DNA from 2 places in the Colwellia sp. BRX10-9 genome. Region 2 is predicted to be linked to the other one. Evidence: riboswitches for the same ligand, from Rfam matches in the RefSeq annotation. Region 2 holds a riboswitch; the other holds the start of a gene.
What was found. Region 2 has a riboswitch for cobalamin ahead of H4J69_RS10460 (TonB-dependent receptor). Riboswitches for the same ligand answer to the same signal wherever they lie in the genome.
Positions count from the first base shown of each region.

Region 1: linked by a shared signal. The riboswitch ahead of cobO (cob(I)yrinic acid a,c-diamide adenosyltransferase) and the one ahead of H4J69_RS10460 (TonB-dependent receptor) in region 2 are both predicted to bind cobalamin.

Region 1 covers NZ_JACGVV010000037.1:18-15,079, forward strand. The annotation lists gene cobO (cob(I)yrinic acid a,c-diamide adenosyltransferase) at 239-844, opposite strand; cobalamin riboswitch at 967-1,111, opposite strand; gene H4J69_RS16825 (M13 family metallopeptidase) at 1,264-3,336, opposite strand; gene H4J69_RS16830 (lipoprotein-releasing ABC transporter permease subunit) at 3,667-4,905, shown strand; gene lolD (lipoprotein-releasing ABC transporter ATP-binding protein LolD) at 4,898-5,581, shown strand; gene lolE (lipoprotein-releasing ABC transporter permease subunit LolE) at 5,591-6,880, shown strand; gene H4J69_RS16845 (DUF2062 domain-containing protein) at 6,952-7,464, opposite strand; gene H4J69_RS16850 (DNA internalization-related competence protein ComEC/Rec2) at 7,526-9,976, shown strand; gene msbA (lipid A export permease/ATP-binding protein MsbA) at 10,069-11,829, shown strand; gene lpxK (tetraacyldisaccharide 4'-kinase) at 11,851-12,939, shown strand; gene H4J69_RS16865 (Trm112 family protein) at 12,973-13,152, shown strand; gene kdsB (3-deoxy-manno-octulosonate cytidylyltransferase) at 13,175-13,954, shown strand; gene pepN (aminopeptidase N) at 14,031-15,062, opposite strand, start outside.
Region 2 covers NZ_JACGVV010000015.1:29,922-44,983, reverse strand. The annotation lists gene H4J69_RS10520 (bacteriohemerythrin) at 206-772, shown strand; gene H4J69_RS10515 (TonB-dependent hemoglobin/transferrin/lactoferrin family receptor) at 1,286-3,499, opposite strand; gene H4J69_RS10510 (lytic murein transglycosylase) at 4,232-5,440, opposite strand; gene H4J69_RS10505 (DUF6172 family protein) at 5,593-5,919, shown strand; gene H4J69_RS10500 (PA4780 family RIO1-like protein kinase) at 5,944-6,801, shown strand; gene H4J69_RS10495 (pseudouridine synthase) at 6,812-7,588, opposite strand; gene H4J69_RS10490 (hypothetical protein) at 7,676-8,053, opposite strand; gene H4J69_RS10485 (hypothetical protein) at 8,161-8,517, opposite strand; gene H4J69_RS10480 (cell wall metabolism sensor histidine kinase WalK) at 8,883-10,370, shown strand; gene H4J69_RS10475 (hypothetical protein) at 10,370-10,957, shown strand; gene H4J69_RS10470 (sigma 54-interacting transcriptional regulator) at 10,960-12,369, shown strand; gene H4J69_RS10465 (MarR family winged helix-turn-helix transcriptional regulator) at 12,387-12,833, shown strand; cobalamin riboswitch at 13,229-13,400, shown strand; gene H4J69_RS10460 (TonB-dependent receptor) at 13,430-15,062, shown strand, end outside.

The DNA.
Region 1 (15,062 bases), on a different contig from region 2:
TTAAGATATGTCGTCTTTGTAGTAAAAGTGATCTGAAGAGATCAATCTCAGACATTATGCGTGTAACACATGAAAGCTCGATTTTAGGTTGTCATTTCGCCATGCTGATACTGAAATAAATTCAGCATGACGTAGTTGGTATCAACATGACGTAGTTGTTATCAACATGACGTAGTTGTTATCAGCATGACGTAGTTGGTATCAACATAACGTAGTTGGTATCAATATGGCTGAGTTATTACCAATCAATACCTTTTTGTGCTTTTATATTATTATCAAAAGCATGTTTAATCGATTGCACTTCACTTACTGTATCAGCTAATTCTAAGAGTGAACGGTGTGCGCCACGGCCTGTGGCTATTACATGTTGCATCGGCGGGCGATTAGCGATGGCGTCTAGTACTTCATCAAGATCAAGGTATTTAAACGACAGCATGTAAGTCAGTTCATCAAGTAGCACAACATCAACGGTTTCGTCAGCTAATAGTTTCTTTGCTTCTTTCCAAACAAGTTGAGCAGCGGCAATATCGGTTGATTTATCTTGTGTATTCCAAGTAAACCCTGTTGCCATCACGTGAAAAGGTACGCCGAGCTTTTCTAGGACATTTCTTTCGCCACAAGCCCAAGTGCCTTTTATAAACTGAATGGCTGCTGCGTTTAGACCGTGTCCTACTGCGCGAGTTAGCGTGCCAAATCCTGATGTTGACTTACCCTTACCGTTACCTGTAATTACAATTAATATACCGCGTTCATCAGTGGCAGCATCAACTCTTGCATCAACTTTGTCTTTTACTTTTTGCATGCGTGCTTGGTGTTTTTCACTTTTTTGTGTTTCGTCAACCATGAGTATTCCTATGGGTAATTATAGTTTTTTTAAAGAGGAGAAAAGGCAAGGCTAACGTTAAGGGGGGCCCTTAAAAAATAGCAATTTACCGTGTATTCCCGCACGATTTTATTGATGTTAATGGTGGTGATTTTATTGTGGATAGGTATGCTGACTCATTGGCAACTCTTAAGTCACTACAATTTACAGTTGCGGGAACAGTCAAGGTTTCTCACCTTATTCCCTAAACACATTTACGTTGCGTTAGTTTACGAGATTTATAATTATTTACAATATCTAGCGGTATTAAACATCATTGATTTTATGTTTTTGATAAATAGAATCTAAGGCCGGGTATTTTCAGTAATAAAAAAGCCAACAATAGTTGTTGGCTTTTTAGTGTTTTTCTAATAATAACGTTATTTAATTAAGCCATTGGCTTACCAAATTTTTACACGTTTCTCAGGGGCGATATACATAGCATCACCTTCTTTAACGTTAAACGCTTTGTAGAATTCAGGCATGTTAGATAAAGAGCCTAATGCACGGAACTCACCAGGTGAATGAGGGTCAGTTGCTACTTGATTACGTAATGATTTCTCAACCTTTTTTCCACGCCATACTTGAGCAAAGCCCATGAAGAAACGTTGATCGCCAGTTAGTCCGTCAATTACCGGTGCTTCTTTACCATTTAATGAAGCAATATAAGCTTTATACGCGATAGTTACCCCTGATAAATCACCAATATTCTCGCCCAGTGTTAAAGAACCGTTTACATTTAAGTCTTCAAATACTGAATAGCCATCGTATTGTTTTACCAAGTCATCGGTGCGAACTTTAAAGGCTGCTAAATCTGCTTCAGTCCACCAGTTACGCATGTTACCGTCGCCATCATACTTACTCCCTTGGTCGTCAAATCCGTGACCCATTTCATGACCGATAACCGCGCCAATACCGCCATAGTTAACCGCATCGTCAGCGGCTAAGTTGAAAAATGGTGGTTGTAATATGGCTGCAGGGAAAACAATTTCATTCTTAGTTGGATTGTAATAAGCATTAACAGTTTGCGGCGTCATGCCCCATTCTTGCTTATCAATTGGACCACCTAACTTAGCGACTTCTTTTTGATGAGAAACACTACCAGAACGCATTTTATTGCCAACTAAGTCATCACCTTTAATAACAAGTGCGGAGTAATCTTCCCACTTATTTGGGTAACCAATTTTAGGATCAAAGCTTGCTAGTTTTACATGGGCAGCTTTTTTAGTTGAATCAGACATCCACTCTAGTTCATCAATACTTGCACCATATGCTCCGCGTAAGTTTTCAACAAGTTGTGTCATTCGGGTTTTAGCTTCAGGCTTAAAGTGACGGCTCACATAAACTTTACCAATAACCTCACCTAAATTGCTGTTAACTACGCCAACACCACGCTTCCACATTGGACGTTGTTCTTTTTGTCCTCTTAACTGCTGAGAATAAAAGTCAAAATTTTCATTATCTAAATCAGCGGTTAAAGAACCAGCAAAGTTACTTAAGGTATGGAAAGTTAAGTAAGTTTGCCAATCAGCTAATGAGGTTGCTGCAAATATTTCGCCAAAACCTTTAACAAATGAAGGTTGGTTAATAATGATGTCTTTTTGGGCTGATACGCCTTGAGCAGCAAGGTAAGCATTCCAGTTAAATGCATCAGTAACTGTGTTTAAGTCAGCGACATCGAATTTATTGTAAGTTTTACTGCTGTCACGAGTTTCAACTTTTGTCCAATGAAAACCTGCTAATTTAGTTTCAATTGCCATGACCGTTTGCGCAGCAGCTTTACCGTTTTTCAAACCAGCTAAGTTGAACATATTTTCAATATGAGCAACATAACCTTTACGTAATGCGGCAAAACGTTCGGTTTCATCAAAGTAGTAATCTCTGTCGGGTAAGCCTAAACCTGTTTGCCAAATATGAGTGGCATAGCGAGTTGAGTCTTTACCGTCAACGCTGATATAAAACGCTAATGGGCTACCTACACCATTTTTTTGATTTTCACCAAAAAATGTCGCAAGTTCATTCTTGTCTTTTAAACCATTGATGCTATCAAATAATGGTTGGATAGGAGCCGTACCTGCAGTATTACGTGCATCCATGTTCATATATGAACGGAATAAGTCAGCTACTTTTTGCTCGTCGCTGCCCATTTTTAAATTTTCTGTTGCTGCTAATTCTTCAATGATTACTTTTACATTGTCATCAGCTTCGTCACGTAAGTCATAAAAGGCACCAATTGACGTTTTATCTCCAGGGATTTCATTAGCGTTCAACCAAGCACCGTTTACATAACGATAAAAGTTGTCTTGTGGACGAACGGATAAGTCCATTGTTGCTTTGTCGATACCTGAAGCTAATGCAGTTTTTTGCATGATAGGCATTTCTTGCTTAGTTGTCTCAGTGCTTTCTGGATTGTCGTTGCAAGCGGCAAGCAACAATAACGAAGAACAGACTGCACCTGTTATTATTTTTTTCATGGTAATCTCATTATTATTAAGTAAAGAATATGGTTATAAAATGGTAAACGCATTGATACTAAAGGGTTACAGGGCTTTTTACTAGATTTGGACATGAATTTTTACATAATGTATCAGCAGTGCCGTATTTTATTTTGTACATTAAGCCTGATGATTTTTTTATTTTTTTATTTAACTAATTGAAAGTAATCGTAATATTTTTTACTTTGATTTTTATCAATATTAATTGTTGGCTTTTTTGCTGCCAAATAAAACATTGACTGTGCTATGCTGTGGCTACTTATAGAGTAATAGTTCTCTTACTGAATAACATAAGATGAAGTTTAATTAATGTTTCAACCCGTCAGTTTTTTCATTGGGCTACGCTATAGTCGTAGCCGTAAAAGTTCTGGATTTGTATCCTTTATCACTTTTTTCTCCATTGTCGGTATCGTCCTGGGTGTCGCATCATTGATCACCGTTGTTTCCGTTATGGACGGTTTAGAAGGTGAACAAAAACGGAGAATATTGGGTCTAGTTCCCCATATTGTCGTCGCCAATCAACCTCAGCAAAACAAAAACAATGCTTTACCTACATGGCAAATCCTACGTGAACAATTATTACTTACGCCTAAAGTTAAAGAAGTTACTCCTTTGTTGGAAAGTGAAGCACTCATACAAGCTAATTCTGGCGCATTACGCGGTGTACTCATTCAAGGAATCATGCCTGAATTCGAGCAGCACAATATTGTTAACAACTCTATGGTATCAGGACATTTAGATAATCTATCGACACAGAGCTTTGCCATTGTTATCGGACAGTCGTTAGCAAGGCAACTTGATGTCGATTTGGGTGATAAAATACGTTTAACACTGCCTAATAAAACCGTATTTACCCCAATGGGGAGAATTCCGGTGCAACGCACTTTTACCATCGCTGGTATTTTTAGTGTTGGCTCACAAGTTGATGAAGGACTGGTCTATATTCACAGTAAAGATGGCGCAAAACTTCATCGACAAAGAGGTGATGGCGTTGAAAAACTTCGTTTGTATCTTGATGATGCTTTTGCTGCTGAGCAAGTGGTCAAACGTTTAAAACAACAATATCCACAGTATGATTTTACGACATGGCGCGATACTCAAGGCGCTTTATTTTCTGCTGTGCGCATGGAGAAAAATATGATGTGGTTGATGTTGAGCTTAATTATTGCCGTTGCCGCGTTTAATATTGTTTCCGCTTTAGTGATGGTTGTTATCGAAAAAAAGGGTGAAATTAGTATTTTACAAACACTTGGGCTAGATCGTCTTGGCGTGGTAAAAATATTTATTACTCAAGGTTTAGTTAATGGTTTTTGGGGCGTCACTATCGGTACTGTGGTTGGCGCCATACTAACCTTAAATTTAAACACTATATTTACCCTTCTCGGTGTTAATTTATTGGGAGCAGGGCAGTCTTTGCCCGTCGAACTATCAGTGAACAATGTGTTTAGTATTGTTTTATCAGCGTTAGCGATGAGTTTTATTGCTACATTATATCCCGCTTATCAGGCTTCTTTAACAGAGCCTGCCGAGGTTTTACGAAATGAGTAAAGGTTTACTTTGTCAGCAATTATCAAAGTCATATTATCAAGGTAGCATTGAAACCAAAGTCTTAGACGGGCTTGATTTGTCAGTAGATGCGGGTGAACTTGTTGCTATAGTGGGCAGCTCTGGTTGTGGTAAAAGTACTTTTTTACATATAGCTGGAGCACTCGATTCTCCATCTTCAGGGCAGGTCTTTATTAGCGGTGTTGATATCCACCAGTTATCTGACAAGCAACGTGCTAAATTTCGCAATAAACATATTGGTTTTATTTATCAATTCCATCATTTAATGATGGAGTTTTCAGCACAAGAAAACGTGGCAATGCCTTTACTGATTCGCGGGGATTCACCTAAATCGGCCCTAGCTGCCGCACAAGAAATGCTCACACAGGTTGGGTTAAGTCACCGCTTTGAGCACCGGCCCTCCGCGCTTTCTGGTGGTGAGCGTCAACGTGTCGCTATTGCTCGGGCATTAGTGACTAAACCTTCATTAATATTAGCTGATGAACCAACAGGTAATTTAGACTTTGATACCGCAGAGCAAATATATCAGTTATTACGTGACCTTAATAAAACGGTAAACACCAGTTTTGTTATTGTTACCCATGACTTAATACTTGCTGCCAGAATGGATCGTCAACTACGTTTATCGCACGGCCGGTTAGCGCCCCTTGAAAGTTAAGGCTTTTAAATGACCAAATCATTAAGTTTATTTTTAGGTTTACGTTATGTGCGTAGCCGAAACGGTAATGGCTTCTCTTCGTTTATTTCAGCATCTTCCACTATCGGTATTGCGCTTGGTGTAATGGTATTGATTATAGTGCTCTCAGCAATGAACGGTTTCGAGCGAGCATTAGCGCAACATTTGCTGTCGGTTATTCCTCACGGTGAGCTAATTGCTATTAATACGCCGATAGATAACTGGCAAAAACACGTGGCGAAAGCACAACAACATCCACAAGTGATAGCCGCTGCACCTGTGATTAAACTTACCGGTATGATGCAACATGGCAGTGAACTCAAAGCCGTTGCTGTGCGTGGTGTCGATGTAAAGTTAGAACAGCAAGTTTCTACCATTGCCGATTATATGATTGCCGGCAGCTGGCAAGCGATCGTTGATAATGAAAATACCGAAAACCCTACGGTTGGTGTTGTTATCGGTTCGGGAGTTGCAAAAAAATTACAACTTGAATTAGGCGACTCACTACAATTGTTACTATCGAGTGTTATTGCCCAAAAAAATAACCAGCAAGTGAGTGCTAAATTTCCTGTGCCGGTTAAGCACCAAGTAAAAGTTGTTGGCATTTTTAAATTTGGCGGTACGATTGACGAAAACTCTGTATATCTTTCACTTGAGCATGCCGAAAAAATGGTTAATCTCGCGAAGGGGCAAGTTCAGGGAATTCGCATAAAAGTAGCTGATGTTTTTCAAGCGCCCCAGGTAACACGTGATGTTGCTTATAGCTTTGATGATACTTATGTTGCCATTTATGATTGGACACGAAGTCACGGCCATATTTTTAATGATATACAACTTGTACGATTAGTGATGTTTATTGTCTTAATATTAGTCATAGCGGTAGCAAGTTTTAATATTGTTTCAACGCTTATTATGGCAGTCAATGAGAAAAAAGGTGATATCGCTATTTTAAAAACTATGGGAGCACCGGCGAGCGTTATAATGATGACCTTTATGTTTCAAGGACTGGTTAATGGAGTCGTGGGTTGTCTAGTGGGGACAGTGTTAGGTATTGTTATCTCATTAAATTTAACTGATATTGTTACTGCAGTAGAAACACTTCTTAACGTAAAAGTGTTATCAGGTGATATCTATTTTATCGACTTTCTTCCCACTCACTTAAGCCAAACTGATGTTGTAATCACTGTTTTTACGGCTTTACTGATGAGTTTACTGGCGACTATTTACCCCGCATGGCAAGCAACTAATGTTGAGCCAGCGCAGGTGTTAGGACAAATGTAGCGGGTTTCGCTTTTACATTATTAACAGATGATTTTTATCACCAACGCGAGACTAGAGCAGATTTTTACTTTCTACTTTCTACTTTTACGTTTATTCCATTGTTTGATAACAGAATATCGCCATAGGCCATGTATGGCAAAATAACCTATTAGCGAGAAAAGTACCGCTAGCACGCCACAGCCAAGTAAAAATGCTGGTCCAATAGTTGATAAACTATCAACCAGCCATTGCCAATTCGCTTCAAATACAAATTCTTTTTCAGATCGGCCTAGTAGCCAGATGCCAACCATATAACAGCCATAAAAAATTGCGGGTATTGTGAGCGGATTAGTTATCCAAACGAGTGCAACAGAAAGTGGCAAATTCGAATGTACTATAATAGCAACACCAGCAGCTAAAACCATTTGAAAAGGTACCGGGATAAAGGCAAAAAATAAACCTACGGCAAAAGCTTTTGCGACAGAATTACGGTTTAAATGCCATAAGTTGGGGTTATGCAATGACGCACCAAAAATTTTTAAATGTTTATTATTTTTTATGGTGTTGTGATCCGGCATATAACGCTTGAAGAGTTTTTTAGGCATATACTTACTTATATTATCTAGGCTTTATTTATCGATTAGACAGATACGGAAATTAATCACTATGGAACGGTGGCTATTTACATTTTTTATCGGTGCTATTTTGTCACTATTCTTACCGATAGTACCAGACATTTCGCAAGTTTATATTTGTTTTTGTTTTGCTGTCATTTTTTGTCTCATCAAAAGGTTACGGAGTTATAGTGGGCTCTTTTTTGGCTGTGCTTGGTTACTCTATGCTGGCTTCGTTTATCAAAATATATGGCAAGTTAATAGCCTAATTACAGATGATTTTTTCGGTACAACCTTAACGGTAAGAGGTGTTGTTGCTAATATTCCAAAGTCATTAACGCGTAAAACAAACAAGGATGAAAGGGTTAAACAAGTATCACGTTTTAATTTTGTTGTTGAAGAAGTCAATCAACAAAAACTTCAATCAAAGATAAATATTCGTCTGCGTTGGGATCATAAGTCTGTTAAACCGGATCACTTAAAAAAAGTTACTAAGATTAACCAAGGCCAGAAATGGCAACTTACGGTGCGAGTAAAACCTGCCCATGGTTTTGCAAATATTGGCGGTTTTAGCTATCAAACATGGTTAAGACAAAAGGAACTCCATGCTACTGGCTATGTAAAACATTCAGCAAAAAATAAATTAATAGCAGCGCAGCCTAGTTATCGTCAAAAATTGTACTTACAACTCAATGAATTAATGGACTCATTGACTTTAACAAACGAGCTGCACCATTTTATTTTTGCTCTTACCTTTGGCGAGCGTGGCAAAATTACGGCTGAGCAATGGCAAGTTTTACAAGCAACAGGAACACAGCATTTAATGGCTATTTCTGGCTTACACTTAGGCTTAATTGCCAGTGGTGCTTTTGGATTCATGTTGATGTTTTTTCGCTATAGTCCGTTTTACGTACTGTTAACTCAAAAAGGCAAGTTATGGTTGGTAAAAAAGAACAGCCGTATCGTGGCTTTCGCTTTTAGTAGCTTAGTCGCACTATTTTATGCTTATCTGGCCGGCTTTTCTTTACCCACATTACGTGCCTTGATCATGATGCAAATATTTATTTGCGCTAAGCTCGTGGGGGTTAAATTAACAATAATACGTTGGTTATTACTGAGTATCGTTTGCATTATATTAATATCACCCTTTAGTCTATTTAGTGTCAGTTTTTGGCTAAGCGTTTATGCGGTATCACTGATATTATTGGTTATCTGGCGATGTCGAAAGTTACTCTTAACATCAGGTGATGGTCAAGTTGACAAAATAAAAGCCTGGCTCCACTCTCTAATTATTATCCAGCTAGGCTTAACATTATTTATGTTGCCCGTGGCGGCTTTATTGAATCATCAACTGCCTCTTTCTGCATTACTTGCTAATATTATTGCCGTGCCTTGGATGAGCTTTACCGCTATTCCGTTATGTTTATTGGCTGTGGTTGCTATGCCTTTTAGTGAAACGCTGGCTATGTTTTTTCTTGAGTTATCGTTAATATCATTAACGTTTATTTGGCAGTGGCTAAGTTACTTATCGAGCCAACAATGGCTGTTTATCGACGTTAGCCATCAGACATTAATGATTATTTTGATAATCAGCGGTTTATGCTTCATCAGTTATTTTTTAGCCTTACCCAAAAAAGTACTGGCTGTTGCGCTATTACTCACTTTTTTATTCAGTTATATGTTTTTTAATGACCAACAAAAAAATGATGATTGGCAAGTAAATGTCCTTGATGTTGGGCAAGGGTTAGCGGTTGTTATTGAAAGGCATGGGCAGGCTATTTTATACGATACTGGGGCAAGTTACCCCAGTGGATTTAACTTGGCAGAAAGTGTGGTTTTTCCTTATTTACAGTATCAAGGTTTGACCACTCTTGACTATTTACTGTTAAGTCATGCAGATAACGACCATGCTGGTGGCTTGGCTTTTATCGATAAAAAAATGGCGCTAAATAAAATTATCGTTAAGCACATCAAATATAATCAACCGGTAGAAGATGTTGGCAGGTATAGTTTTGTTAACATGTACAGTTGTAAACAAGGCGATGACTTTACTTGGCAAGGTCTCACTTTTTCTGTGTTGTGGCCGGTGGTTCTTGAAGATAAAGAAAATGATAATTCGTGCGTGATCCATATTTCTGATGGTAAATATAAGGTGCTATTAACGGGTGATATTCCTCATAAAGTTGAAAAAATACTGGTCGCTAATACTGAAATCGCTAATCAGTTAAAAGCTGATGTTATTGTTGCGCCGCACCATGGCTCTAAAACCTCATCAAGTACGCGTTTTATTAAAGCGGTTTCACCCGAGGCCGTTATCTTTAGTGCGGGTTTTATGAATCGATGGAAGATGCCTAATAAAGCGGTACTTAAACGTTATCATCAGCTTAATGTAACGCCGTATGCAACTGCTGAGCATGGAATGATCCGCATAAACATTACCGAACAAGCCCTTGAAATTCAATCTTATCGTCTGCATATCAAGCCATATTGGTTTGCTAATTAACGTTGTAAATATTATTAGTTGGTTGCAACTAAGAAATAACGCTAAAATGGCTTGGATATGAATAATTAATCGCGAAGTCACAGAGAGACTGAATGTTAGCAAGTAAAAGCAAAGTAGCCGCACAAGCCACAACGTGGCAAAATTTTAAACGCTTAATGAGTTATGCCAAACCTTACAAAGCAGGGTTTGTCATCGCTATATTAGGGATGCTTGGCTATGCCGGTATCGACACTTTATTTTTCTCGCAGTTACAGCCATTAATCGATGATGGTTTAACTGATGCTAATCCTAACTTTATGAAGTGGGCCCCACTTTTTGTTATTGTTTGTTTTATTATCCGAGGTATCTGCCATTTTTTTGGTAATTATTGTTTAGCTTGGGTGGGTAATAATGTCGTTACCGATTTAAGACAAAATTTATTCGAACACATTATGGCGCTACCGGTGACTTTTCATGATAAAGAGTCTACTGGAACGTTAATCTCTAAACTGACCTTTGATACCGAGCAAGTTCTTAATGCAACCAGTAAAGCGTTGCTTACCTTAGTACAACAAGGTGCTATGGTGATTGGCTTTCTCGCGGTTATGTTTTACAACAGTTGGCAGTTATCAGCAATATTCCTCCTTATAACTCCTATCATCGCTATTATTGTTACTGTGGTTTCGAAACGTTTTCGCCAAGTTAGTAAAAAAATTCAAAATGCGATGGGAGAAGTCACTTCTGCTGCCGAGCAGACCTTTAACGCTCATAAGGTTGTCTTAACCTTTGGCGGGCAAGAACGTGAATTCGAACGTTTTGGTCAGATAAATAAACATAATCGCCAACAGCGCATGAAAATGGTGGCCACAAAATCTTTCAGCGTACCCTTAATACAAATTATCGCTTCTTTTGCGTTAGCGTTTGTACTTTACGTTGCCAATTTAGAAAGTATGAAAGCAAGCTTAACGCCAGGGATTTTCATAACGGTGATTACTTGTATGACTATGCTACTGAGACCTTTAAAGTTACTAACTACGGTTAACAGTGACTTTCAAAATGGTATGGCGGCTTGTGTCAGTATTTTTGCAGTGCTTGACCAAGAAAATGAAAAAGACACGGGTCAACAATCACTTGAGAAAGCCAAAGGAACACTTGCTTTTGAACAAGTTGATTTTTCTTATACTAACGACGAAAAATTAGCGCTTACTCAACTAAGCTTTACCGCGAATGCTGGAGAAACAGTAGCTTTGGTTGGTCGCTCGGGGAGTGGTAAATCAACCGCCAGTGCAATTTTACTGCGCTTCTATGATGCAACAGCGGGTAAAGTATTAATTGATGGAAAAGACATTACCTCATACAAGTTGAAAGACTTACGTGCTCAGTTTGCTTATGTTTCTCAGCAAGTGGTGTTATTCAATGACTCTATCGCTAATAATATTGCCTATGGTAAACCCAGCGCCAGTCGTGACGAAGTTTTAGCTGCGGCTAAAAGTGCTCATGTGCTTGAGTTTGCAGAAAATATGGTTGATGGAATAGATACTAATATTGGTGATAATGGTGCTTTACTTTCTGGTGGACAACGCCAACGTGTTGCTATCGCTCGAGCATTATTGTGTGATGCACCTTTTTTAATTCTTGATGAAGCAACCAGTGCATTAGATACCGAGTCAGAACGTCATATTCAAGATGCTTTGCAAGTTTTACAAAAAGATCGTACCTGTATTGTTATTGCTCATCGCTTGTCTACCATTGAAAATGCCGATAAAATTATCGTTATGGAACAAGGGAAAATTCTTGAACAGGGCGATCATCAAACATTATTAGCAAAAGAAGGTGCTTATGCAAAATTACACAACTTTCAATTTAGCGAATAAAATGACGGTTGAGATTTTGCTATGCGCTTAATTGAAAAGGTTTGGTTTTTTCAACACCCAGCAAAATGGCTGCTCGTGCCGTTCTTGTTACCGTTAACCGTTATTTTTTGGTTGCTATCCGCGTTACGAAGAAAATGCTATCAACTGTATTTTTTTAAATCTTTTGGTATCGACATCCCTGTTGTGGTGGTGGGTAATATTGGTATTGGTGGTAACGGAAAAACACCGGTGGTTTTGTACTTAATTAAGCAATGCTTAGCACAAAACATGAAAGTTGGCGTTATTAGTCGAGGTTATGGCGGACAAGCACCGCACTATCCCTATTTACTCAATGCAAGCAGTAGCGCAGCTGAAACAGGCGATGAGCCTTTATTAATTTATCAACGCCATGGTATTCCTGTTGTGGTTGGCGGCGATCGAGTGGCGAGTGCCAGGTTGTTAATGCAGCAAGGCTGCGACGTTATTATTGCTGATGATGGTTTACAACACTATCGCTTAGAACGAGATTTTGAGCTTATTGTTATTGACGGTAAACGCGTGTTTGGAAATGGCTTGTTATTACCCGCAGGGCCATTACGTGAAGGTTTATGGCGTTTAAAAACAGTCGACGCGCTTATCTTTAATGGCGCAACGCCAACCGATAATAAAGTCTATCCAGTCGGTATACCACAAATAACAATGACTTTAATGGCAAAAATGGTGGTCAATGTTAAAACCAAGCAGGAACTATCATTAACTGATTTTTATCAACAGTTTAATGATAACGAAAGTCAAACTAAGTGTATCAATGCTATCGCCGGTATTGGTGACCCTAGCCGTTTTTTTAAAACCTTAGTTGATAGTGGTTTTAGTCTTGAAGCATCGGTAGGTTTCAAAGATCATCAGCATTATAATGAAGCACAATTTGTCAGTTTTTCTGACGATATTCCACTTTTGATGACAGAAAAAGACGCGGTAAAATGTACGTCTTTTGCTAAAAATAACTGGTGGTATTTACCGGTTGATGCCCATATTGAAAATAAACAAATAACGCCATTTTTAGATGCGCTATTTGACAAAGTAAAAGCAGATAAACTGAGCCGTATTAAGGCTAGATTCACGCTAAGTTAACTAATAAATAAACTGATAAATAAGAGAATAAACATGGCATTTGACGTAAAACTAATGGAAATATTAGCTTGTCCAGCATGCAAGGGCAAACTTGATTACAATAAAGAACAACAAGAATTGATCTGTAGATTCGACCGCCTTGCTTACGCTATTGAAAAAGGTATTCCGGTCTTGTTAGAAAGTGAAGCGCGCCGTATTACTGAAAATGACTAATTAAATATATTTGGAGAATTAAATGTCTTTTATTGTTGTAATACCTGCTCGGTTTGAGTCGTCTCGTTTACCGGGAAAAGTGTTAGCCGATATTAATGGTAAGCCGATGATCCAATGGGTTGTTGAAAAAGCCCAGCAAAGCGGTGCTAGCCAAGTGATTGTCGCCACTGATAATAAGCAGGTTGAAGAAGCGGTATTAGCATTTGGTGGCGAGGTTTGTAAAACTCGTGCCGATCATCAATCGGGTACCGAACGTCTAGCCGAAGTGATGAACATTTATAACTTTGACGATGATCAGGTTATCGTTAATGTTCAGGGGGATGAGCCTTTTATTCCCGCTGAAAATATTGCTCAAGTTGCCAGAAATTTAGCAGACCAGCAAAGAACAAACCAACAACAAGCTAGAATGGCGACACTTGCTGTGCATATCCATGACGTTGAAGAGGCTTTTAATCCTAACGCGGTTAAAGTGTTAACAGATAAACACGGTTATGCGATGTACTTTAGCCGTTCGACGATCCCTTATGACCGAGATCGCTTTCTTAATGAGGAAAGTCCCGCCGCTATTGGCGATTTTTACTTACGCCATATTGGTATCTACGCCTATCGCGCTGGGTTCATTAAAGATTACGTGCAATGGCCGGCCAGTCAATTAGAGCAAATTGAGTCTTTAGAACAACTGCGCGTATTATGGCAAGGTGAAAAAATTCATGTTGCGGTAGCAGAAACTCGTTTAGCGGTTGAAGGGGTTGATACGCCAGAAGACCTAGAAAAAGCTAGAGCTTACGCTTTAACGCTTTAATTTTTTATAAAATTAAATAGAATAAAAAAAGGCCTTATGTTTTCACATAAGGCCTTTTTATTACGCTAACGAAATATTATTTTAATAGTTCAAGCGCTTTAACACAGCGACCAATTTGTTGATGGCTAGCTTTGACTGTCTTTAACACTTGTGGCTTCATACCACTGTAGTCTTTAATCAGTTGCGCTAATTCTGCTTCACTGACTGCATTACATTGTGTCGGCAACATGCTACCGGCAAAAGATTCTAATAAACCTAAATCACTTCCTTCATTTAATTTAGGAATGTGTGCGAGAATTTTAGCTTTATAAGGCGCTTCTAAAGCTTGTTGCTCACCAGGGAATAAACCCCACATAATATAACGAAGGGTAGAAAGTTTTAGTTTGTCAGGGTTATTAATAACGATGTTAAACCATTTTTCTTTAACTTCAGCCTCAGGTCGAATAACTTCTGCATAAATAGCACTTTTAACACCTGAATCGGTAATGTCTTTTTTGGCTTCAGTGCTCAATAATGCTTGGTAATTACCATGTTGGTAACGGTTCATTTTAGCAATTAATGTCCAGCGCTTGTCTTGATCTATGGTAATACCATCAAAACTTTTTTCACCGTTCAAAATGTTTTGTAAGTGATTTAAATGCTTAGTTGTTTTCGTTACACCAACATAACGGCCATACCAAAGTTTTTGGAAGTCTGAACCCGCTTCGGCATTTTCTAATAAACGTAAGTATAAGTTTTCAACGTCCATATAAAGCGCTGTATAATCTTTTTGCTCTAAACGTGTTGCAACAGTTAGGAAGCCTAAAGCCGAGGTTAACGTACTCGCAATTTTACGTGATACGTTATAATCGCTTTCACCTTCAATATTAGCCATGGCAAACGTTACCAACTGGTCAGCGGCTAAATTTGCATCGTTGACGCTGTCAGACAAACTCTGCCATAGCATTAAGCGCATAGTGGGGTTATCAATCGCATTAATGTGTTGTTGTGCCGATGCCAATGACTTTTCATCAAGATCTACTTTTACGTAACCCCAATCGGCTTCGTTTGGATAAACCAAATCAGGACATGCTTGACCTATCACGGCCTTAATCTCAGTGGTCGCACC
Region 2 (15,062 bases):
AGTCCAGTAAACAAATGTAACTATTCATTACTTCAGGAATAAATAACCTGATTCAGATCAAGTTTTAAAAGTTTTAGTCATCAATGAATTTGCAACTTGATCAAGGTCAATAAATCAGGCGTTTTTAGAAGACTTAAGCTATTTTCGTATTAGAATCACCACAGAAACCAACTACTTAACCACATTAATTTTAGGGGTATTATTTATGAATAACCGCACTAAGTCTTTACTATATGCCGCCACTATTGGTTTGATTATTGTTGCTATTTTTTTAGGCTTTTTATCAAGCATGGCCAATCCAGTTTCTTGGGTATTAATTGTTGTGCTAGCACTGGTACCTTTGATTTATAAGAAAACAAATCAAAGCAATCAGCTGGAGTGGCAAGAAGAATATAGCGTCGGCATTGAAAGTTTAGATAATGATCATAAAAAACTGATTAACTTACTTAATCAGTTCACTACTGCCTATGACTATGCGATGAGTGAAGATTTTGAACGTCAAGCATTGAGTAATTTAATTGCTTACACAAAATATCATTTTGAACGAGAAGAAAATTTACTTGTTGAGCATAATTTTATTGATGTTGAAGCCCATAAAAAACAACATAAGGTGATGATAGCTCAAGTTGAATCATTCGTTAGCTTGTATGATGAAAAAGGTCATGACGCACTATCTGAAGTCAGTAGTTTCTTAAAAGAATGGTTAATTAATCATATCAATGGCACCGACAAAGAATATACCCAGTGCTTAACAGCACATGGCGTAAAGTAAGAAGTATCCAAAAATATTACTCAAAAGAAATCTCTATTATTGTAGAAATTATTGCTAGTGATCGGCCGCTTTATTACGTTTGTTTGTTTATCACCTAAAGAATAGTGTTTCAGAGTAAAAGCAATAAAGGTTCAATTTAAGCCTTGTTGATTTTACACCAGGGTAAGGATTATTCTCACTCAATGTATTGACGAATAAAACTCAACACACATAACCTGAGTATTGCCTTATTTTAACACTGCTGCCTGACTCTCCTACTGCATCGATATAAACAGAAGTGTCGATAACATCGATGCAGAGAATGATAATGCAGGCACGCCACTGCACTATTTCGTACCTTGATGTAGCTATTCAGTTTTTTATCAGAATCAAAACTGATCGTTGACGAACAAAGATACACTCATCCCTTGAAAGATAGGCTGTCTAAAAATAGCCATCATGAACATAAAAGCCTATTCATAATAGGCTTTTTATTCATCTTAAGTTCTTGTGTTAATATTTTTCTAACTTAAGCTACCAAGCATACTTGATTTGTACTGAGCCATTAATGCCCGCCGCAGCTAAGGTATCTAATAGTGGATCATTCGCTTCAAATCCGTTTACGTCAGACCAATGAGCGTATTTTTTGTCCGTTATATTATATATTGCTGCAGCTAAAGTTATTTTATCGCTAAAACTGTAATTAACCACCAAGTCAAACGTTGTATAGCCAGACGTTGTAGCTAACTTATTGTCGGGATCATCAATATCTGATTTTCCATCAACTAAGCTGGCATTAAATGCAATAGATGCATTTTCATCAGCACTTAACCATTGCACACCAAGTAGAGCATGATTGGGTTGTATTTCATTTAATGGTTGCTCTGTATCTTTATTTTCACCATCGCTCCAAAATAAATTACCATAGGCAGTTATACTATTATTGCTATTAAAAACATTATCAAATTTACCTTTGTAGCTAAGTTCAACGCCATAGATTTCTGCATTATCAATATTTTGAGATTGAAATATTAATCGTTGCACTGCTGGATCAAACCCTAAGTTAACTTTTGTTTGAATAAAGTCTTTATAATCATTTAAAAAGCCAACCAAGTTAAATGTATGTTGTTCAATATCAACGCTATAACCTATTTCATAGCCATGAGTTTTTTCAGATTTTAAATCGGCGTTTGGAATGGCTCGCATTTTAAACATTGGAATGTCTAAACCAATATTAGCGTCTTCAAAAGGGGGAGCTCGAAAACCTTTAACGTATTGAAGATAGACTTTGCTGTTATTATTTATTTGATAAACAACACTCAATTTAGGTGAAAAACTATCTTCACTGATATAAACAATTTCAGTAGCAGGATTATCTTCTAAATACATAACATCAGGTTTAGGTGTTAATTTATAACGATCATAACGAATCGCCGGAATAATGGTGAAATTAGTACCCTCTATGGCAATTTCATCATTAATATAAATACCTAACTCTTTAACCTCTGAAATAGGAAAGTCTCTTACAGGAAATACCTCAGATAAAATGTTATTTGTTGACACACCTGTGGCTATATTAGTTTGTACACCGTTTCGCATTTCTTTAGTTTTACTCTTATTTAACTCTAAGCCATAACCAATATGCTGAGTGGTACCACGAGTATCAATATTAGTATAAAAATTAAACCTTAATCCTTGCACTTCTTGTTCATAAAAAAAGTCTCTGTCATAAAGGTACTCTTTACCCCTAGATACCCTGCTTTCATCAGTGAGTTGTTGTGTTTCAGTATTTTGATCATAAAGTCGAATATAACCACCTTCTAACCAATCATTTTCTAAAACAAAATCATAAGTTACTAAAAAATTTTCGCGAACAGTTTCATCATCACCTAGTAATAAATGAGTTGACTCAAAACGCCCTAACCCCAAAATTGCACGCATATCACTTTGGCTATCACGTGAAAAGTAATCATAACTAAAACTGATTTCTTGGTTGTCTGATATTTCATAATAGTACTTAGCAAGAAAAGACTGAGTTTCGTTATCTTGAATATCTTTAGCTAAATCTGTTGATGTGTTGTGATCAAACTCATGGCCTTTGCGCAAAGACCCTGAAAATAGCGCACTAGACTTACCATAAGCAAAAGCTGTATTTAAAGAAATAGCCTTACTGTCATCAATTGAGTAATAACCTGTTTTTAACCCCAAATAGACATCTTTGTCTGTTTGGCTGAGTAAATCAGATGGTTTTTTAGTCACATAAGAAATCACCCCACCTATCGCATCACTGCCATATATACTTGACGCAGGTCCTCGTAGAATTTCAACTTGTTTTATCAAATCAGGGTCGATCATGTTTCTGCCTGAGTTTGAATAGCTACCGACATTAAATTGTTCTGCAACCGGTACTCCATCTATTTCTGTTGCAATACGATTACCGGAAATGCCACGAATCGCAATATTTGAATCACCGAACCGACTGCCAGAATTAATAACATTGATACCCGCTTGATAACGAACAAGATCAGCGATATCGTGCACTAATTGTTTATCGATTGTCTCGCTATTAATGACTGAAACAGCACCGACAACGTCTTGAATTTTTCGTGGTGTTTTCCCAATAATAACGAGAACTTCAGTTTTTTCATCAATGCCTTGATGAATAACATCGTTGTTGTTTGCTATAGCAAAATGTGACGGTAATAAAATAGCTGTTAACGCTATATTAATTAATGACTTTTTATACATGTTAACTTCCTGTATGACCATAAAGTAGTAAAAGTGCTTTAATAATTCATCAGCAAAATTTTTGTATTTTATCCCAATGCAAATAAAATAATTCAACTGCCAAGTACATTATTTTGAAAATTCCAGCACTTCATATGAGTAATGTGGCGATTATAAATTAACGAAAAAGAAAAATGATGATCTTAAACAATACATACATACACAATGGTTGGCTGGAAAGGCTATTTGTTAAAAATTAGATCTACATCATGTTTTGAGATAAAGAAGGATGTTTATAGCTTATTTATTTAACATAAAATGCAATTCATCTCTTTGTTCTTTGAATGATGGTCATTACAGGAAAACGCTATCAAACGACAATATACTGGAGTTTTTTATTGATATAGCGATAAAAGGGATGTTATGACTTAGCATGTGACTGGGCGAAAGATTACCGCAAAACTGGCCGAGTGTTTTGCATAAAACGTCACAAATATTAAAAATCGTGCCGATGTAAAACTAGTATTAACGCACTTAATTTTGAGTAGGCACTTAGCTGAAGATTAAACATTAGGGTAACGCAAAAGACATTACTGAGCATAGACAGACTCAGTAATATCAACCTACTTGAACTTCCCTTTTCTTCGGCGCCATCTTTTCAATTGGCGTATATAAGCGTCTTAATAAGACTTAATGAGTATGTAGTCACTCAATTGCATAAGCATAAATATCTTAACTAAGAGATAAATAGAGTTATCCTTGAATACCTGCTTTTATTAATACCGCACTATTGGGGAAACCGTCGGCGATTAAATTATGTTGTAATTGATATAAACGAATAGCTTTACGACTTTTTGGTCCCCAAATACCATCAGGTTTTCCAACGTCAAAACCTAACGTATTAAGCTTTTCCTGAAGCGCTTGTAGTTCAGCAGGCTTGTATAATACATCCTTATCTTGAGCACTGACCTTTAAGCCGCTAGCCCCTTGAATACGGTTAGCTAACAAGCCAACAGAAAGCGCATAATTCTCAGACAAATTCCACTTCATAATAACATTAAAATTAGGGTAGACTAAAAATGCAGGTCCACCAGCGCCAGCAGGTAAGACTAACTCAGCATCAATTTTATAATCAGATAAAGCAGTACCATTAGCACGTGTTACGCCTAAAGCTTTAAAGGTTGCTAAGGGATAGAACTGATCAAACTCGACTTGTTGAAAAGCAAAGTTTTTTGGCAGCTGTACTTGACGACCCCAACGCTCTTTTTCTAACCAGCCAATGCTATTTAAGTAATTAGCCGCACTCGTTAACGCATCGGCTTCACTTTGCCAAACATCTATTTTACCGTCATCATCGCCGTCTAATGCATACTTTCTCAATGCTGAGGGCATAAACTGCATATGCCCCATGGCTCCGGCCCAAGAACCAGCGAGTTGCTTGGTGGTGACCGTTTTATTATCGATCAAATGAAACAGATCAAATAATTCAGCGGTAAAGTATTCACTACGTCGCTCATCACAGGCCAATGTGGCTAAAGAGTTTAACACCGACATTTTCCCTTTGTTTCTACCAAAGTTAGTTTCTAAGCCCCAAAAAGACACTAAGTACTGTGCAGGAATGCCGTATTTTTTAGACAATTTGTCAAACAGCTCTTTATGCTCAGCTAATTTCTTTCTACCGGTTTGGATGTGATAATTAGTTAAGCGTAATTTTAAATAATCAGCAAAGCTTTGACTAAATTCAGGTTGGCGTTGATCGAGCTCAATCACGCGTTTTATCGGCGCAAGCGCTGGAATAATATCATTAACAATATAGCCTGAATAACCAGCAGATTCGGCCTTGACCTGCAAACTATTGATACATAGAGTAAAATTATTATTACCCGAAGCATTCACTACTAAGGGCAATGTTGTTAATGAAACAAAAACTAACTGGGAGAAACGTTTAATAACGGATGACATAACAGAAAAACCTTATAAAAAATTGAATAAAACATCGAAAAATATAACCAAGTTCACTTTAGCAAATACTAACTGTCGCACCCAAGGAAAAATTAACGTAAAATGCAGATCATATGTAACAAATTCTCTTAACAATATCATTTAGGAACGTCATGAAAAAAACATTCAACATCACTCACCCAAAAATTAAAGTTGCTCGCTTATTTGAAGGTGTAAAACATGATGTGAAAAAATACATAAAAAGAGAAAGAAACAAAAAGCTGCCTGCTGGCGTTGATTTTTGGGATTTTGACTCTAAATATGGTATCACCGAAGCAGACGCAGAAGTTGTACACTTATCTGCACTTAATAAACATATCGACGAAGCTGAAAAGCTTGGCTTAACTTCATTCTATGTAGAGATCGTCGTAAAAGAAGGTTTCCGTTCAGTAAAACCGCTTGGTGAAGACGAAGACTTCGACGAACTTGACGAAGAATAACTTCAAAGCCGATTTAATTAAATAATGAAAATACCTAAAAGACTACAACCCCTGGTTGACGATGGACTGGTTGACGAAGTAATCAGTCAATTAATGAGTGGCAAAGAAGCAACTGTATATATGGTACGTTGTGGCGATGATATTCGCTGTGCGAAAGTATATAAAGAAGCCAATAAACGCAGTTTCAAAAAAGCCGCTCAATACCAAGAAGGTCGAAAAAGCCGTAATAGCCGTCGCGCACGCGCGATGGAAAAAGGCTCAAAGTATGGCAGAAAACAACAAGAAGATGCTTGGCAGAATGCCGAAGTTGAAGCCCTTTATACGTTAGCTGCTGCTGGTGTACGAGTGCCTCAGCCATTTGGTTGTTTTGAAAGTGTGCTGTTAATGGAACTGATCACCGACGGTGAAGGCGACGTTGCACCGCGCTTAAATGACATAATATTGCCACGTGAACACGCCATTGAAGACCACCTTATCATGATGAATTATGTAAAGATCATGCTTTGCGAGGGTATCATTCATGGTGATTTATCAGAATTTAATGTCCTAGTTGACGAATACGGTCCTGTTATTATTGACTTACCACAGGCTGTAGATGCCTCAGCCAACAATAATGCCAAAAGCATGTTACTGCGCGATGTTGAAAATATTACTGATTATTATGCTCAATTTGCCCCAGAATTAGCAAAAAGTAAATATGCTCAAGAAATGTGGGTCTTATATGAGAAAGCAGAATTATCACCAGAAACCGAGTTAACGGGCCTATTTAAAGAAGACACAAAATCGGCTGATGTTGATACAATATTAGAAGAAATAAAAGCAGCATTTGCTGAAGAACAGGAACGATTAGAGCGAATTAGTGATGCTGATGAGTTAGATTAATCTATTCTTATCAGTTAGTAACAGTCGTTGTAAAAATACCAAGTACTTCATCATCCGTTAGAAATCGACTTTGACCTACAGGTAGATTTTCATCCAAGAATAAGTTTCCGATGGCTTGTCGATGCAAGCCTATAACGGGATTACGAAACCGACCAAACATCCGCTTAATTTGATGATAACGCCCTTCAATTAACTTAACTTCAGCAATATATTGATTAGTTTGTTGGCCTACAGTATTACTGATAATTGTTAATTTTGCTGGCTTAGTGGTGATATTTTCAAATTCAAAATACATCCCTTGTGCAAAAGCTGACTGATAGTCATCTGTTAACGGGTTTTGTAAAGTGACTTGATAGCACTTTTCTACTTTATGCTCTGGGGACATAAGTCGTTCAGACCAACGACTGTCGTTGGTCAGTAACAGTAACCCGGAAGTATTTAAATCGAGTCGACCAACAATATGTAAGTTGTCTTTTTCTTCGTTACCACTGTCGCTAAATAAGTTTTGCTCGACAAGTAGGTCTATGACCGTTTTGTGTTGTTTATCTATCGTTGCACTGACTACACCAATAGGTTTATTAAGCATTATATAGAGCGCACGATTATCTTGTAAAATGTGACCATCTAGAGTGATTTTTGAGAACTTATCAATTCGTTGGCCAATATCATCTGCAATAATAGTATCTACCGCTATACGCTTTTTCGCTAACATTAAGCGCACAGCTCTGCGACTAACGCTGCAATTTTCACTAATGAAACGGTCGAGACGAGCAGTACTTAATGACATAAATAGGCATTCATTTTATCTGGGGATTAGAATTATTGATATTTTAGCCGCTTTTGATTCAAAAAATAGCGCAAACCTGTAGATAAGTTAACGAACCAGTTTAAGTATTGTTGTCTGCTTAACCGCTTCAGCTTCAACTTTAATCGGTTTAATATCAACACGTTCAGCAATGAGTTTGTTATTTTTAAAGCGATCGAAATGAGCTTGCTTAACTTGCATTTGATGACAAAATTGATGAAAAGCTGCGTAATCTTTTCGATTAAATTTTTCATTCTCTCTTGTTAACAAACCATCTATGTAGGCGTTATCTCCATTTACTGTTAAATTGGCGATCGCCGTGTAGGGTTTACCATATTCATCAACACGTATTGCTCGTACGGTTTTTATTTCAAAAATCCAATCATCAACTTGTACAAATCGAGGCATTGATTCTATAGGGATACCGTCAGTGGGTTTATTGCTCATAATAGTTTTCGACTGCGTATTAACTAATAAAAATTCCAACTGTTTATTATCTACAGTTGGAAATTAGGGACTATAATTCTAGAGAGATATGGCTTATTTTTCAACCATTAATTGTTAATTTTTACAGCCGCAAGGTAGGTTTTTAGCTCGCTAGCACTGATTTCAGCGTCGGCATTTTTATCGATGTCTTTAAAATGCTTAACTAATTTTTCATCTTTGCTCGCAATAACTTCTGCTTCATTAAGCAAACCATTTTTATCTTCATCGAACTGAGTCAGTATGGCCGGTGTACTTTTTGCTACATTGTCTACCGACAACATTTTAGTTGCCACAGGTTTAATTGCTGCTTGATCAGCAATAGGAATATCTAGGCTTGCAACTTTATCTCCTGCGTTGACAAAATACGAAGCTAAGGCACAAGTACCAACAAGTAGAGTCACTTTTGTTAAGCTAATAGAATTCATTTTAATTCCTTTATTTATAGAGTTCATCGGGTTATTTTAATGATTGTAATAATATCATTAACGACACTGCAGGAATCGAACCAAAAGTATAAAGCACTGATTTAATTCAATTAATGATAAAATCAAAATAACTAAGCCGCCTAAAGTGTCGCCATTAAGCAACAGATAAAACAGCCCGAAAAAAAGAAAAAAAACAAAATCGTTAATAATTCAGAAAATAACCGATGTAAAACAGTGACTAACTTATAAAAGTCATAACAAAAAACATTCTAGTATCATCTAAAGTACTGTCTCAAATAAGCGACACGCTTGTTTTTTATCTTAATAAAACTAAAATACACTCCTGATTAATACTTGTGATATCTATGAAAAAATTTAGCTTGTCCGAACTTTTTGCAATAAATTTGTATTCGATTAGAAAACTAAGCATTTTAGGTTTTACTTTTGTTGCATTTCCGCTAGTCATAGCGTTAATTTATAGCGCAAATCAAGTCACTGAGCTTTCCCAACAAAGTACATCGGCTATCTTTAATGTTGCTGAACTCGTTAAAACAAACCGTGAAATTAACTTTACCTTAGCTAAAATGGAACGCAGTGCTGGGCAATTTATCATTCTAAAAGATCAAGATTTATTGAGTGCTTATTTAAAAGACGAACAAGTTATCTTAAAAGCAATGGCAAGTAATAACCTCTTTAAAAGCAACCCAAGCTTACGCTTGCTCAGCACAGAGTTTTCTCAAGCGATTGAGTACCTGCATAGCTACTTAACGCGGCACCCTCTAGAAGAATCGTCATTAACATTGTTACAAGAACAATTTACCCAACTAGTTTCGATACGAAAAACAATAGCCGAAGAAAGTAATAACTTACTTGTTTTACAAGTAGAACAGGTTAAAGATTCAGCCAACGGTGTTAGACACGATATGCTGAAAAGCTTACTTATCATTCCCTTTACTTTGCTTATCGCCGCAATTTTTATCTATTTAATCACTAAACCGCTCAAGCAATTACTCAGTAAAATACATCATTTAGCATTAGGAGACTTTGAAAAAAAGGTCACTTTACATGGCTCACCTGAGATGACAGAAATTGCTGACGCCTTGGAAGTGATGCGCAAGCGCTTGCATGCTCTGGAGTTACAAAAATCGAGTTTTATTCGTCATATTTCCCATGAACTAAAAACGCCACTTGCCGCCATTAGAGAGGGAACAGAATTACTGTACGATAACAGTGTTGGTGAGTTAAACCCCGAGCAGCAAGAAATATCTAACATTATCCGTAGCAGTGTTACCCGCTTGCAACGTTTAATTGAAGACTTACTTGACTTTAATATTGTGCTCGACTCGACCAGTTTACAAGATACTGAAATTGTTGATTTATCATTGTTAGTTACTCAGGTATTACAGCAAAGAACTTTAGATATTAAACAGAAAAACTTAACCATTGACTATAAAAACCACGCAATACAACTCAAGGTCAATGCCAAACAATTAAGTGTTATTTTAGATAACCTCTTATCCAATGCGATAAAATACTCGCACGACAATAATGTTATTAACATTAACTGTTCACTTGATAATAGTCTGTTGTCGATAACCGTTATTGACCAAGGTCGCGGAATAGCCAGTAGCCAAAAAGAAAAAATATTTGATGCTTTTTATCAAGGAACACCGGCAAAGAATGCCAAAATAAAAGGTAGTGGTTTAGGTTTAACCATAGTAAAGGAGTTACTGATGCGCTTAAATGGCACCATTAATATAACCAGTAACACAGGTAAAAATAGTGGCACTGCCATGACAATAACCTTGCCTAATGCTTTTCTAACAAAAAAAATGAGTGGAGTATCAGTGTAATGTTATATTTATTTTATAGAATACTCACTGTTAGTTTTTTACTGTTATTACTGCCCGTGTTAACGGGTTGTCAGTTACTAAACAGCGACAATAAAAGCCATCACATTAACAGTGGCCCCCTTGATTATACAGAATATTATTTGTCTTTAGTCGAGTTAAACCAAGCACAAATTGCCGATAAAATACACCAACATCAATTAGTTTCGTTAGCCGAGAGCATGTTAATCAAACAAGATAAAAATAACAGTGCTGAAACTATTGAATGGCAATTAAAATCAGCACTATTTTTTGCTCTACCTCATTCACCGGTTCACAATCCGTTTACCGCAAAAAGTAAATTAAATCAGCTGTCGCTTATTACCCTGAGTAAAAACAATCTAAGCCAAAGCGACTTTGCCTTTTTTAGTATGTTAAAAACACAACTCAACCAGCAGATATTACAACTGAATGAACTATCGCAAGAAAAAAAGGCGCGACAGCTCATTAAGCAAGCCTATCAAGATCAACAACAACAATTAGAAGTGTTAAAGCAGCAAATAAATCAGCTGAGAAAAATAGAACATAATATTAATGAGCATGGGCAGTAAAAATGATGGTTTCAACAAACAGCAAAAAATTCGATCAGCAAAAAAGTGAAAAAATACTACTTGTTGATGACGATCCCAGTTTATTAAGATTACTTGGTATCCGCTTATCTGCTGCGGGTTATCAAATAGAGTCAGCAAACAGTGCTAAAATGGCTTTAGGTATTTTAGAAACATTTCATCCGCAATTAGTGATCAGCGATTTACGTATGGAAGGTATGGACGGTATGGCATTATTTGAAAAAATCCGTCAGCAACAGCCTAATTTGCCCGTCATCATTATGACCGCACACGGCACGATACCCGATGCTATTAGTGCGACTAAGCAAGGCGTATTTAGTTTTTTAACCAAACCTTTTGAAAGCCAAGAATTACTCTCTACTGTGCAAGAAGCCATTCGCTTACAACCACAAAGTAGCGCTCATAATACCGACAAAAAAGCCGATATTTGGCGCAAGAAAATAATTAGCCGAAGTGCCGTTATGTCTTCGTTGTTACAGCAAACTTATCAAGTTGCCCAAAGTGACTTTAGTTTATTGATCCATAGTCCCAGTGGTACAGGTAAAGAACTCCTGGCAAAAGCCGTGCATTTAGCAAGTAAGCGTCATGATAAAAAATTTACGGCGATTAATTGTGCGGCAATACCTGAACAATTACTCGAGTCGGAGTTATTTGGACACTGTAAAGGTGCTTTTACTGGCGCAGATAAAAATCATCAAGGGCTTTTCCAATCAACCCATGGCGGTACGTTATTTCTTGATGAAGTCGGCGACATGCCGATGAGCTTTCAAGTTAAATTATTACGCGCCTTACAAGAAAAAGAAGTGCGCCCAGTCGGCAGTGCCCAGTCAGTAAAAGTCGATGTCCGTATTATTGCCGCTACCCATAAAAATTTACAACAAGCCATCATAGATAAAAGCTTTCGTGAAGATCTTTACTACCGCTTAAATGTTGTGGAACTCACTTTACCAGCCCTGTCTGAACGACGTGAAGATATTCCTTTGCTTGCCCAGCACTTTTTAACAGTCGCGATTAAAAGTACCAGTCATAAAATAAACGGCTTTAGCCAAGCCGCGATGGAGATTTTAATTAGGGCTGAATGGCCCGGTAATATTAGACAATTACAAAATGTTGTTGAGCAATGCGTCGCTTTATCTACCGAGCCATTAATTAGTGAGAGTTTAATTAATAATGCTTTACGTAATGAAAGTGCACAGCTGCCTTCTTTTCAAGAAGCGAGAGAGCAATTCGAGCGTGACTACTTAGCAAAATTACTAAAAACCACCGAAGGTAATGTTTCACAAGCCGCAAAAATAGCGCAGCGAAACCGAACAGAATTCTATAAATTATTGAAAAAACATCACTTAAATGCCGAATCATTTAGAGTAGATAACAACATGATTTCACAAGCATAGCCGAGCATAACTAAACGATGAAAAGCTTACACTTAACCAACTTTTTTCCTTATCAGCTGACGCAACTACAAGTAAAAGTGAGTGATAACATTGCTGACATTTACACAGGAAGATTTGAGCTTTCTCGTCAAGAATGGCGAGTGCTAGCCAGCTTAGGTAACGGAGAGTTATTATCCGCAAAGCAGATAGGTGAACAAACTAACTTAGAAAAAATGCCGGCGAGCCGGGCAATAACAAGGATGCAAGCTCAGGGATTATTGGTTAAAAACACAGATAAATCCGATAAACGCTCTTCGCTATTAAAACTAACCACGCAAGGTTTGGCGATATATCAACAGTTAATACCTATGGTGCTAGCTCGTGAGCAAGAACTATTATCGGTATTAAGTGCTGAAGAAAAAAATCAGCTAGCTAATATTATTGAAAAATTAACTTTAAAATCAGTGGATATAGCGAATCAATAACAATGACAATTGTCGCTGATAATGACTAGCCAAACTCACCATTAAACAGCCTAGGTGAAATTGGCAGACAATAAATACCTACCGTAGAGCTTAGGTTTTATCGGCTGTTATTGAACGACTCATTATTAATTAAAAAGAAGAAATTGCCGTCACTAAAGTGTCAGTAACTTCAAAAAATGCCTCACCAGATCATCGTTAATACCATCAGATAAAATAGTCTGGCAACAAAATTTTTCTGATAATACGACATGTTTTACCTCTGAACTCAAAGGGCTGGGTCAAAATATAGAGTAAATGACGTTGCGTTAAACCCGTCGAACGATTAAAGCTAACTAGCCATGAACTATAGATTTAATACTCTAACTGTTGACAAGCTATATTAATAGTCTCAAAATAACGACCATAATTGATTAGGTGCTCAATATTTATACTTTAACAAGGTATGAATTAGAGATAATCGGGAAGTTAGTACATGCTATGCATAATTCTAACGCTGCCCCCGCAACGGTAATACTTTACGCTATGTAAAGTTAAGCCCGGAGACCGGCCTAAATGATATCGAATGACTTGCAGTGCGGTGGGCGCTACGGAATTTAATGACATTAGCAATAGCTAGTTGTCATGATCCTTCCGTACCTCCCTCAAAATTTTTTGAGGTTATTATTTTTTCTTATTTACGAAATATCTTTGTTCCTTTACTCATAGCGATGCCTGTATTTGCGCAAGTAGAAGACGTGTCAACTGACGATATAGAAGTCATTGAAGTTGTTAATGATCAGTCATTTAATACACCTAATTATCAAGTATTACATCGCGAAAGCTTTATATACTCATCGCAAACGCTTGCCGATATTTTACAGTCGATAAATGGCATTCAAATTCGCCAAATAAGTGGAATTGGTAATCCTGTCTCTGTTTCAATTAGAGGGTCGAGTAGTAAGCAGGTCCAACTTTATATTGATGGTCAACTGATTAACGATAGCCAATTTGGTGGTTTTGATTTAAACCAGATACCCACAGAACAAATTGAAAGTATTGAAATCAGTAAAAATCAAGCGATTGGTACCGGCGCTACCCCTATAGGTGGTGTTATTCGCATTAACACTTACAACCCCACTGAAGACTCCAGTAAATTAACCTTGGCCACCGGCTCATTTGGCTATCAAGAAGTTAATGCGCTTTATAATAAAGCATTTAAAACTCACAGTCTGTCTTTTGGTGGTCATTATATTAACAGTGACAACGATTACGATTTTATCGTTCCAGCGGGCTTTAGTAGTAGTGATACGTCTGACAGACAAGCATTAAGAAATAATGAATTTACAAAGAAGTCTTTTTTTATAAACGACATATTCCAATTTAATCAACATCAGATCAGGGTCAATGTACAATATAACGATCAAGAAAAAGCCCTGCCTAATTACCAAAACAACTCCCCTGAAAACAATTCGACGTTAAACTCTGACAACTTACGCTATAGCTATCAACATCAATGGTTAAGCAAATCCCCTTGGCTAAATTCAATTGAATTTGAAGCCTACGCTGAAAATAAAGATGAGCGTTATATTTCAAGTCCCGACTCGATAAAACTTGATATCAATGATTATGAAACAACAAAAAAACATATCGGCTTTAAACCTTACCTTACATGGAACGAGTTTAATCTAGTGCCATTTGTCAGTTTTAATAAACAAAATTTCAGCTCTGTTAGCGAACACAACGGAAAACCAACACAATGTAATGGTATAGCGTCATGTGATATTTCAGCAAAACAAGAACAACTCAACATAGGCTCTCGCATTGAATGGCAACCCGAGTCACTCCCCATAGAAGTGTATGCATTGTTGAGTAACCTACAAGAGAAAAATTCAAACATAGCGATTAATCAATCCAGTGCAGCTAAGTTTGTAGCCAATGATAATTATCAAACAACTGAAGTCGGGTTAAGCTTTAAGCAAGGTAATTTAAAAGTTACCAGTAACTTAAGTAATGGTGTGAGAACACCGACATTATACGAATTATTTGGTGATAGAGGCTCCTTTAAGGGTAATGATAATTTATTGCCAGAAGAAGCAAAAACACTCTCAATGGGTGGGCAGTACCTTTACAAAAGTCTGTCTATATCTTCATCTATTTACCAACAAAAATTAGAAAATTCAATTGTCGCCATTTTTAACTCAAGTAATGTCGGTAGCTATAGAAATGTCAGTAATGCAGACTTGTTAGGCA